Regions from separate parts of the Shewanella sp. SP1S1-7 genome, predicted to be linked through region 2. Evidence: predicted binding sites of a transcription regulator. Region 2 holds the regulator's gene; the other holds the start of a gene.
What was found. The regulator LexA, encoded in region 2, represses DNA repair genes until DNA is damaged. The targets are predictions, from matches to a motif close to TACTGTATNNNNATACAGTA.
Positions count from the first base shown of each region.

Region 1: umuD (translesion error-prone DNA polymerase V autoproteolytic subunit) is a predicted target of LexA. The motif match lies at 3,330-3,349, and genes of this name have one in related genera.

Region 1 is NZ_JAUOEU010000001.1:308,098-313,893, reverse strand. Features, by position in the region: gene Q4Q49_RS01335 (3'-5' exonuclease) at 1-65, opposite strand, end outside; gene Q4Q49_RS01330 (cupin domain-containing protein) at 285-1,442, shown strand; gene umuC (translesion error-prone DNA polymerase V subunit UmuC) at 1,625-2,899, opposite strand; gene umuD (translesion error-prone DNA polymerase V autoproteolytic subunit) at 2,896-3,315, opposite strand; gene Q4Q49_RS01315 (SLC13 family permease) at 3,588-4,979, opposite strand; gene Q4Q49_RS01310 (helix-turn-helix transcriptional regulator) at 5,060-5,796, shown strand, end outside.
Region 2 is NZ_JAUOEU010000004.1:183,803-189,598, forward strand. Features, by position in the region: gene ctaD (cytochrome c oxidase subunit I) at 1-825, opposite strand, end outside; gene coxB (cytochrome c oxidase subunit II) at 835-2,391, opposite strand; gene Q4Q49_RS05325 (cell division inhibitor SulA) at 2,794-3,306, opposite strand; gene lexA (transcriptional repressor LexA) at 3,303-3,923, opposite strand; gene plsB (glycerol-3-phosphate 1-O-acyltransferase PlsB) at 4,084-5,796, shown strand, end outside.

The DNA of each region.
Region 1 (5,796 bases), on a different contig from region 2:
TTGGGCGACAGCCCCGTAGTTTCAAAGTCGAGCACGACCAAAGTGTTAGCAGCTGATGTAGGCATAGATCTTACATGGACTCAATTAATGATGTGTCAGCATTAGCGCTGTTTGTGGCGAAATGCTTTTTGATAAGCCGATTGTAATTCAATACGTTAGTAAATTCACTATCACATTGATGCTGACAAAAGACTTAATGCTTTGTTGATCCGGTCGAGCTTTCTTGGTTTCGCTTCCTGTTAGCATTTGCTGCTATGAATAACAGTTTGGTTTGTGAGCAACCCATGCAACTCGATATTAACGGCTTAACGCCCGCGCAATTTCTAGCAGAGTATTGGCAGAAAAAACCCTTGGTGATCCGCCAAGGATTCAAGCATTTTCAAGATTTAGTTTCGCCCGAAGAATTAGCTGGCTTAGCCATGGATGAGCTGGTGGAATCTCGGCGGGTGTACCAACAAGCTGGTCAATGGCAGGCGGAATTTGGTCCCTTTGATTCCTACGATCATCTCGGTGAACGGGATTGGACTCTGATCGTGCAAGCCTTGAATAACTGGGTGCCCGATGCGGAGGCCTTGATCCAATGCTTTGATTTTATTCCGCGCTGGCGTTTAGATGATGTGATGGTGAGTTTTGCGACGCCAGGTGGTGGCGTGGGGCCGCATATCGATCTGTATGATGTGTTTATTTGCCAAGGCTCGGGACGTCGCCGTTGGCGTGTGGGCGATCTGGGGCCGCACAAAGAGTTTGCCGCCCATCCCGCTTTGCTGCACACCGAAGCCTTTGACCCGATTATCGATACTGAGTTGTTGCCTGGCGACATCCTTTATATTCCCCCTGGATTCCCCCATGACGGCATAACCTTAGAACAGTCGTTAAGTTTTTCAGTGGGTTATCGCACCGCCTCCGCCAAAGATATGATAAGTGCTTTGGCCGATCATTTGTCTGAGCAGGATTTAGGCGCACAGCAAATTAAAGATCCAGACCGTGAGCTGACCACCCGTAGTGGCTGTGTCGATAATGGCGATTTAGCGCGATTACGCACCCAACTGACTAATATGTTGACCGATGAACTGGTGAGCGAGTTTTCGGGCCGCTATTTAACTCAGTCAAAATGCGCCTTAGATTTACCCGATGAGCCATTGGACATCACGCAAGACGAAGTGCTCGCTTGGCTTGATGAGCAGCCGCTTATTCGCCTCGGCGGACTGCGCTGTTTGTATTTTGATATCAATGTGGCACAGGGTGTTGTCTATATTAATGGTGATAAGTATCAGCTTTCAGCCGAATTGGCCGCAGTGATCCCATTACTATGTGATAGTAATCAGTTGGATAAAGCTGCCTTAGCCCCTTGGTTAGCCCATGCTGATTTGGTCACGCAACTTACCGAGTGGGTGAATCTAGGCTACTGGTACTTTGAAGATCTCAGCGATGAGGAGTGTTAAGGCGAAATGAGACAAAGCTTGGTATATGTTAATAGCGCTTTAGCGTTAACGCCCGACGGGGCTTAGCGCTATATATTTTTTAGATCTAGATGGGTTTTAGTGCTATATGGATTTTAGAGTTAGTGTAGAGTTAGGTGGGGTCTGTAATTCGCAGGCGGCCATTTAGCAACTGGATTTGTTGATTATTTCACTATGGGCAATTGTGCCCATTGGGTGGTGTAACGAGGGGAAAGCTGCTCACGCTTCATTCCCCAAGTCGGGTCAATACCTTGTCCTGCAAACCAAATTTTTCCATGACCGCTGTGGTTCACTTTATCGAGTAACTGCATCAACTCTTTGCTTTTAGGCCTAGGCGTGACGTCATCGAATAATCCAAGCTGAAACACGCCAGCACCAAAAAAATCCCCTAACATGACACCGGCCTTTGCATAGGCATGACCTTCACGCCAAATGCGTTGCAGTAGGCTTTGGCCAAGGGTGACAAAATCCCGCGTATCATTGCTGGGGCGAACTAAACTGCCCGACAGCGATTTGCTGTACTGGGGAGTTGCATCGCTAAAAGGGCTAGTACGGACAAATACTGACATCGCTTTAGCGTATTTGCGCTCGGAGCGCAGTTTTTCACAGGCCCTAAAAGTGTATTCATTGATTGCCTGTTGCATCGCTTCTAAATTATCAATACGGCTGCCAAAGGAGCGGGAGCTGATAATTTGTTGCTTAGTTGCGGCGACCTCTTGTATGTCATTACAGGCAATGCCGTTAAGTTCGCGTACCGTGCGCTCGACGGTGACAGAAAAGGTGTCGCGGATAAGCTTGGGATGCGCATCCGCCAATTGCAACGCGGTATTTATACCCATGATGTTCAAGCGTTTTGTAAGCCTACGGCCTATTCCCCAGACTTCGTCGACAGGGATAAGCGCCATCAGTCGTCGTTGGCGTTCACGGTCGCGCAAGTCAACCACGCCCCGCGTCGCGGGATAACGTTTCGCGGCATGGTTTGCCAGTTTAGCGAGGGTTTTTGTCGGTCCAATGCCGACGCAAACGCTGATCCCAATCCACTGCGGTATTCGGTGATAAATATTAAGTGCAAGCTGATGAATATCAGTGCATTTATCGAGACGAGAAAGATCTAAAAACGCTTCATCAATACTATACACTTCTACTTTCGGTACCATTTGTTCTAAGGTGGTCATGACTCTATTTGATATGTCGGCATAGAGTGCATAGTTGGAGGAGAATACCGCAACGTGATGCTGGCGGAGTTGGTTTGCGATTTGATACACAGGCACCGCCATCTTGATGCCAAGTTGTTTTGCCTCTGCCGAGCGGGCGACGACGCAGCCATCGTTGTTGGATAACACTACAATCGGCCTGCCAGCTAAATCTGGCCTAAACATCCGCTCACAGGAGGCATAAAAATTATTGCAATCGACGAGTGCGAATAGTGAGGGCGTCATTTGAGCTTTTTCACCACGTTGGTTACCACCCCAAAGATGTTTAACTCAGACTCATCATTGATGGCAATCGGGGAGAATAAGGCATTACGTGGCAGTAATTGCACCACAGGGCGCAGTTGCAATTGCTTTACGGTAAACTCGCCGTTGACTGCTGCGACAACGGTATCCCCGTGGGCCGGCTGTAATGAGCGATCCACCACTAAAATATCACCGGAGAAAATCCCCGCGTCGATCATCGAATCCCCTTGGACTTTGACAAAAAACGTGGCGGCTGGGTGCTTGATGCATAACTCATAGAGATCTAATGTTTGTTCTACATAGTCTTGGGCTGGTGACGGAAATCCTGCGGCAATCAAGGAGCTAAATAGCGAGAGCCGATATTGGGTATGTTTGGCGAAGCGGCCTAGGATCATCATAATAAATCACAATATACTGTACGTATGAACAGTATAGTCTAACAATGAAACTTATCGAAAGAATTTATGTGGAGACAGTTGTGTTATCGACCCAAGCGCAAAGATGCACTTGTTGTAAGCTGTGTGCTGATTGTATGCGCTGTCGAGCGATGAGTGTCGAGGTGCTGGGCAATTGATGATGCCTGCTCTAAAGCACCCTTGGCGGCGTCAATACCGCCAAGGGTGAGTGTTTCGTCAATTTAATTTAGTTAACCCGCTTTAGCTAACGCAATTTAGTTAATCCAACCGAGCCATAGCCACCACAGATAATCCAGTGGGATAAGTGCAATTAGAGTGATTGCCGCCAGCGGTAAGGTGATGTTAAGTAGTTTGCTTAAGGGCTCTTGGGATAATTGCATCGCCAAAATCAACGGGGCAACCTGATAAGGAAAAATCACGGTTGAGAAACCGATCACCTGCGTCATTAATACCGCAGGGGTGGAGAAGCCAGTTGCATTGGCAAAATCTGCCGCCATGGGGGACAACACTGTCGGCACACCTGGAACCGTTGCCACTAATCCCGTCAGCGTCCCCATCAGCGATAACGACATGAAATTCAGGAACGATGCCCCTTGCTGCAATGGTAGCCATTCACTGAACAGTTGACCTAGCGCAGTGCCAAGTCCAGATTGATTGACCAATGCTCCCAGACCTAAGGCCGCCGCGACAAAAATGACGGTCGCAAAATCCACCGAACTATTAAAACTCTTAGGCTCAAGCACTCCCCATTTGGGGAGCAATAACAAGATAGCGGTGGTCAGTCCAACCCACGCCGGATTGATCCCATGCAGTGAATCTGTCGCCCAAAACAGTAAAGTTATCGCAAGTAATACTGTGACTTTCTTTTGCATACCAAGATTATAAGCTTCTGTTTCAATGACGCTTTCAGGCCGATTTTCATCTATTTTTGCAGGAAATAGGAAGACGACTAGCGCCACAATCAATATCGATTTGAGCAAACCAAGGATTGGAAAATGCAGTAAGAGATACTCGGTATAACCAAAATGGATATTGAATAGATTCTCGCTGGAACCCGCCAATATCATATTGGGAATATTCGCGGGCAACACGGCAAAACTGGGCATGTTACACGCCAGTGCCAAGGCGGTCGCAATGCCTATCCGCCCATGACTACCACGAGCAAAACCGACTTGCTCAGCTAACGCCATACCAATTGGCACCATGACCACCGCACGGCCAACGGATGAGGGCATCACAAAGCCAAGCAGCACGGCACTAAAGACCAAACCCGCAATCAAGCGTGGATAACTTGAGGTCAGTATGGGGGCAATCAAACTGGCCATTCTGCGACTTAAACCAGACTGAGTGATGGCACTGCCAATCACAAACCCTGAAATGATTAACCACACCGCAGTCGAGCCGAATCCTGAAAAAAGTACACTCGGCTCAATGAGTTTGAAAATAGTCGCAAGGGCAAAAAATATTAATCCCGCCATAAAGGGCGGGAAAAAACCTGTACTCCAAAACATTAAGGTCACTAATACTACGCCACCGCTATAGGAAAACACCGCGGGATGCTGACTCAGCGGAAAAAGTGCAAGTAAAGTAGCGATCAACAGTGCACTGAAAAACGCTAGCGGTTTAACGTCAATAAAACGTTTCATGTTTACCGACCTATTGGGTTGAATACGTAAAAGATGCCAACTAAGATAGCTGACTTAGTTTGGCGTTTTAAGAGGGTAATATGTCAAAACCTGTTCCTAAAGCGACATTATTAACGCCCAGTGACGTGGCGTTTATCACAGATGCCAATCGACCTGTGCTAACCCATACTCGCAATATGGCGGCGGAAGCGGGCATCGAGCCTCATTCTCATCCGCGGGGGCAGCTACTTTGGGCCGCGAAAGGCTTGTTACGTGTCCGCAGCGACAATGCCGTCTGGGTGGTACCTTCAACCCATGCGGTGTGGATCCCCTGCAATTTGCCCCATCAAGTGAACAGCGAAACCCACGCCCACACTCGCAATATCTATATTGATCCTAGCTATGATGTTAGGCCACAGGATACAAAAGTGGTGATGGTGACGATGACAGCGCTGATGCGCGAACTGGTGCTCAAACTCTGTGAGAGTTCACACCTTTTAGGCAGTGGACAACTGCATCGGCTGGGTTTGGTTGCCATTGATGAGCTCGAAACTCTGGACAGCCTAGATGCTCATTTACCCGCAGGCTCAGATCCAAGACTCAGCCGCTTGATCCAAAAGTTGATCCGGCACCCAACAGTGAATTACACCCTGACCGAGTTAGCCGAAATGGGCGGCGCGAGTGTGAGAACGATTGAACGACTATTCAAAGCTGAAACTGGGCTCACTTATCGACAATGGCGGCAAAGGTTTCGTTTGTTAAATTCGCTTGAAAGCTTAAGCCAAGGAGAGAGCACGACTAGGGTGGCACATAGTCTAGGTTATCTGAGCGTCAGCAG
Region 2 (5,796 bases):
TATGGCGGAGATAATGCCAAAGGACGGCAAAATCATGATGTAGACCTCAGGGTGGCCGAAGAACCAGAAAATATGCTGGAACATCACAGGATCGCCACCCCCCGCGGCGTCGAAGAAGCTAGTGCCGAAAAACTTATCGGTCAGCACCATAGTTACAGCGCCCGCGAGGACGGGCATCACAGCGATCAGCAGGAATGCTGTGATAAGCCAAGTCCATACAAATAGCGGTAACTTCATCCATGTCATGCCGGGCGCACGTAAGTTCACTATGGTCACAATCACGTTGATTGCGCCCATAATTGAACTTATCCCCATGATATGAATAGAGAACACGAAGAGTGCCGTGCTATCGGGGCTATAAGTGGTTGATAGTGGCGCGTAGAAGGTCCAACCAAAGTTAGGCCCGCCGCCTTCCATAAACAGTGAGCTGAGCAAAATGGTAAAGGCGAAGGGTAAGATCCAAAAACTCCAGTTATTCATCCGTGGCAGCGCCATATCGGGCGCCCCAATCATCATAGGGATCAGCCAGTTGGCGAGCCCAGTAAAGGCTGGCATCACGGCGCCGAACACCATAATCAGCCCATGGACTGTGGTCATTTGGTTGAAAAAATTGGGCTCGACCAATTGTAATCCGGGCTGAAACAGTTCAGCGCGGATCACCATGGCCATAGCGCCACCGGTTAAAAACATAATGAAGCTGAACCATAAATACAAAGTGCCTATGTCTTTATGGTTGGTGGTTAGCACCCAGCGCATGATGCCCTTTGGCGCACCATGATGATGGTCATCATGGGCTGCGGTTTGATCTTGAGTCATTGTGCTCATCATAATCCCCTACTGTCCATGGCTTGCGATATCAGCAGGTTGCACTGTATCGCCGGTATTGTTGCCCCAAGCATTGCGCTCATAGGTAATGACTGCTGCGAGTTGCTGTGGGCTGAGTTGTTTGCCAAATGCTTGCATAGCCGTGCCTGTTTTGCCGTGCATCACAATATCGAGATGATTGGCGACGGGCCCAGTGGCGATAGCACTGCCAGCGAGGGCGGGGAAGGCGGGTGGTATGCCAGCTCCCGTCAACTGATGGCAGGCCGCACAAGTGGTGGTGTAGACAGTTTCACCTTCGGCCATCAGTGCCTCATGGGTGAGAGTGGGGAGGCTCGCCGGATCCACTATGGTTGCGGAGTCGACAACTGCTGCGGGCTCAGTTGTAGGTGCGGGAGTTGGGGTCGTATTGGCTGGTGCGGTAGCAGGTGCCTGTGTGCCTGCACTACCGTTCATGTGCTCGTTGACGTCTTTGGCCTGTACAGCATCGCCAGTATTATTGCCCCAAGCATTACGCTCATAGGTAATCACAGCGGCAATTTCTTGTGCAGTCAATTGCTTACTAAAGGCTTGCATAGCCGTACCCGTTTTACCGTTGAGCACAATTTCAAGGTGGCCGCTGAGCGGTCCCGTTGCTATCGGACTGCCTTTGAGGTGTGGGAATACGCCTTGTAACCCCTCGCCATTGGGCTGGTGGCAGGCTGCGCAGTGCCCGAGGTAAACTTGCTCACCTTGGGTCATCAGATCATCTTTGCTAAGGGTCTGTGATAAAGCGGCTTGAGCGGCTTCTGCCGCCGCGCCTGCGGCTTGTTTCTGCTCCGTCACCCAAGCTTCAAACTCGGCTTCGGGTATGGCTTGCACTACGATCGGCATAAAACCATGGTCTTTACCGCAAAGTTCGGCGCATTGACCACGGTAAATACCGGGTTTGTCGATGCGAGTCCAAGCCTCATTGATAAATCCTGGGTTGGCATCTTTCTTCACGGCAAAAGCAGGTACCCACCATGAATGGATGACATCTTCAGAGGTCATCAAAAAGCGGATTTTGCGATTTATCGGCAGAACGAGCGGCTTATCGACCTCCAATAGGTAGTGTTCACCCTTGGTTTCGGTACCGTCGATTTGTGCTCTAGGGGTTGCGAGTATGCTGTAAAAATCAATGTCTTGATCGAAATAGCTGTAATGCCATTTCCATTGGGAACCCGTGACTTTAACGGTCAGATCGGCGTCGCTGGGATCTTCCATCGCAATTAAGGTTTTTGTCGCAGGAATCGCCATTAAGATCAAAATGATAAATGGCAGAATCGTCCAAGCGATTTCAACTTTAGTGCTTTCGTGAAAGTGGGACGCGACAGCGCCTTTGGATTTTCTGTGGTTGATCATGGCGTAAATCATCACGACAAAGACCACAAGGCCAATGGCGCAGCAGATATACAAGATGGTCATGTGCAAGTGATAAACCTTGCCACTGATCTCGGTTACGCCAGGGGTCATGTTGAACCGCATGTCCGCGGCGGCCAACGGTGGTGCGAATAACACCACGAGTAAACAATACAACAATTGCTTCACAAGACTTCTCCTCTGCCAATTGCGAATAGCAACTACAAAGAAGAGCAACACAGTAAGTCTCAACTCTATGCAAACTCTTCAGTTCCCAAAAAAGCTTTTTTGACTTCAACGTGCGTTGGCGGCTGTTACTTTTAATTAAGTATTATTACTGCTGGTATTAGCCACGCTGGCACATACGACTGAAATAAATCTGTTCTCTATTTTTAGTGGCATTTTGAACTCGATTACGGCTCGATTTATTTGCCACGGGCGGCGATATATCATCGCCGACTAAACCAACCATACTTGCTGTTTAAATATTGATCAAGATCACTTATTTATCTAATTGTCTGAAAAATTGCCAAAAAAAAGCCTCACATTCATAGGCGAGGCGGCTTTCAAGGTAAAAAATTAAATGAATATTTAATGTACAGCGCTAAAAAAAGATTGTTGGCCGAAGAGGCTACCTTGCTCAATGCGTACGTCGCCATGTAAGTGACTGTTTACGTCTTCTAGCACTATGCCCATGGCGCGGGCACTTTTAGCGACAATTTGCAGGCGACGATTATCGCGTGCATCTAATGATTGGGTCCAAGTAATAACCGCACTGGACGTACCACTTGTTAAGGCTTTTTCCATCGCCCACAGGGTTTCCACTTCATCTTTCGCGTGCACCAGCAAGACTCTATCCATACGCACGCCTGCATTGGCGAGCATTTGTTTGTAGCCAATACTCGGCGGGTTGATGAGCACTAACCAACGGCCCTGTTGGCTTAACTGGGCGAGTTGCGCGCTCAGATGGATTAATTCTTGGCGACCTTGAGTCTTCGTTGGCATGCAGGCGATAGGTGCATGGTGCCAGTCATAGTCGGCATCACGGACTTCATCGAGCCACAAGCCCGGGTGGCGGGGTGCATTGCCAAGTAGTTTGTTCATAGCCAATCTCCATTACGGATCACACCGACGGCGAGTCCTTCAATTGTTAAACTTTGATAGCCTAAATCCACTTTAATCGGGGAATAGTCTTCATTTTCGGCGTGTAGATAGACCACATTACCTTTTTTTTCGAAACGTTTAACAGTGACATCGTCGTCGACTCTAGCGACAACCACTTGACCATTTCTAGCTTGTTGTACTTTATGAACTGCCAGCAAATCTCCTTCGAGAATGCCAATATTCTTCATGCTGTCGCCTTTAACCCGCAGTAAAAAATCGGCGGCGGGATGGAACATGCTTGGGTCGACTTGGTAGTACTGTTCAACATGTTCTTGGGCGAGAATAGGTTCGCCAGCAGCTACTTGACCGATAAGCGGTAAACCTGTTTCAGTTACTTCTTCGACTTCCGCAGTCAGACGAATGCCCCGCGATGTGCCTGGCATGATCTCAATGCAGCCCTTTTTCGCCAACGCTTTAAGATGCTCTTCAGCCGCATTGGCGCTCTTAAAACCTAAACGGGTCGCGATTTCTGCCCGTGTGGGTGGCATGCCAGTATCGGCAATATTTCGTTTAATTAGCTCTAAAATTTCAGCTTGGCGTGGCGTCAAAGGTCTCATGGTATTTCCTGTTTTTCTATACAGTTACTGTTAGTATATACAGTATTATTTGCAGCGCAAGTATTAACCACTTTTTAGCTATGTTGGAGAGAATTAGCGAATATTACCCATAGTCTGGTATTCTACCGGGCTAGTAAACGTACTTAATTGCATAAGAATAATGCCTAAACACGACTCTCTTTGGTTGAAATCATTACGCTGGATCCAAAAACACTTAGTGCACACTATTGTTGTGCCTCAGGATCCCTTTGCCGATCTGAATCTGGATGCCTCCAGACCCCTTGCTTATGTGATGAAAACGGAATCGCTGAGTGACATCGCTGCCCTGAGCGAAATTACGGCTAAGTTAGGACTGCCGAGCCCCTATGAGCCTTTAGTGGCAAACGGTGTGATTGCGCCTCGGGTTGTCTGCCTTCAAGGGCGTAAGCCGCTGTTTGGCGAGCGTGCCGGTAACGAGCCTTTCCTCGAATGCTTTATGCGTTTGTTGGCCGTGCATAAGGAACGCCCTGAATTAGACATTCAACTGGTGCCCGTGAGCCTGTATTGGGGCCGGACGCCAGGGAAAGAAGACGACACTATGAAGGCGGCTGTGTTTGAGCGGGAAAACCCGACTTGGCTGCGCAAGTGCTTGATGATTTTGTTCTTAGGTCGACATAACTTCGTACAATTTTCGAATGCGGTATCCCTGCGATACATGGCCGACGAACACGGCACTGACATGGGGATCGCTCATAAGTTAGCGCGGGTCGCGCGGGTGCATTTCCGTCGTCAACGTAAGGTGATGACTGGACCTGTGTTGCCAAATCGCCAAGCACTATTTCATTCGTTGCTCAAATCCGAGTCGCTGCGTAAAGCGATTCAAGAAGAAGCGGCCAACAAAAAGATTTCTGAGACCCAAGCGCGCGAGACGGCTATTGAGTACCTTGATGAAATCGCAGCAGATTACTCAGATAGTTTAGTGCGTATTGCTGAGCGTTTTTTAACTTGGTTGTGGAACAAGCTTTACAGCGGGATCAACATTAAAGGCGCCGAGCAAGTTCGCCAGTTGCACCACGATGGTCACGAGATTGTTTATGTGCCTTGTCATCGCAGCCACATGGATTACCTGCTGTTATCGTATATTTTGTACTATCAAGGCATGGTTCCGCCGCACATTGCTGCCGGTATTAACCTCAACTTTTGGCCCGCCGGACCTATGTTCCGTCGCGGTGGTGCCTTCTTTATCCGCCGTAGTTTTAATGGCAACAAGCTGTATACCGCAGTATTCCGTGAATATTTAGATCAACTGTTTGCTAAAGGTTATTCGGTGGAATATTTCTCCGAAGGCGGCCGCTCACGTACGGGGCGTCTATTGGCGCCCAAAACTGGCATGATCGCTATGACGATGAACAGCGTGCTGCGCGGTATCGAGCGTCCAGTCACGCTAGTGCCTGTATATTTAGGCTACGACCATGTGATGGAGGTAGCGACTTACCATAAAGAATTAAGCGGTAAGAAAAAGAAAAAAGAATCTGTGTGGCAAGTGTTTGGCGCGATCCGCAAACTGGGTAATTTCGGCCAAGGTTATGTGAACTTTGGCGAGCCCATTACCCTGCAAAACTTCTTAAATGAGCGTGCGCCAAACTGGCGTAATGAGGTAGCCGATGATCCTGAGCAAAAACCGAGTTGGTTAACGCCAGCGGTAAACGTGCTAGCGAATCGAGTGATGACAAATATCAACGATGCGGCGGCGGCGAGTTCGGTGACCTTGACGAGTTTAGTGTTGCTGGCCACAGATCAAAATGCCTTAGAGCGCAGTCTGTTGGAGCGTCAGCTTGATCTGTATCTGACCCTACTCAAAAAAGTGCCTTACACTACTTATACTTCGGTTGCC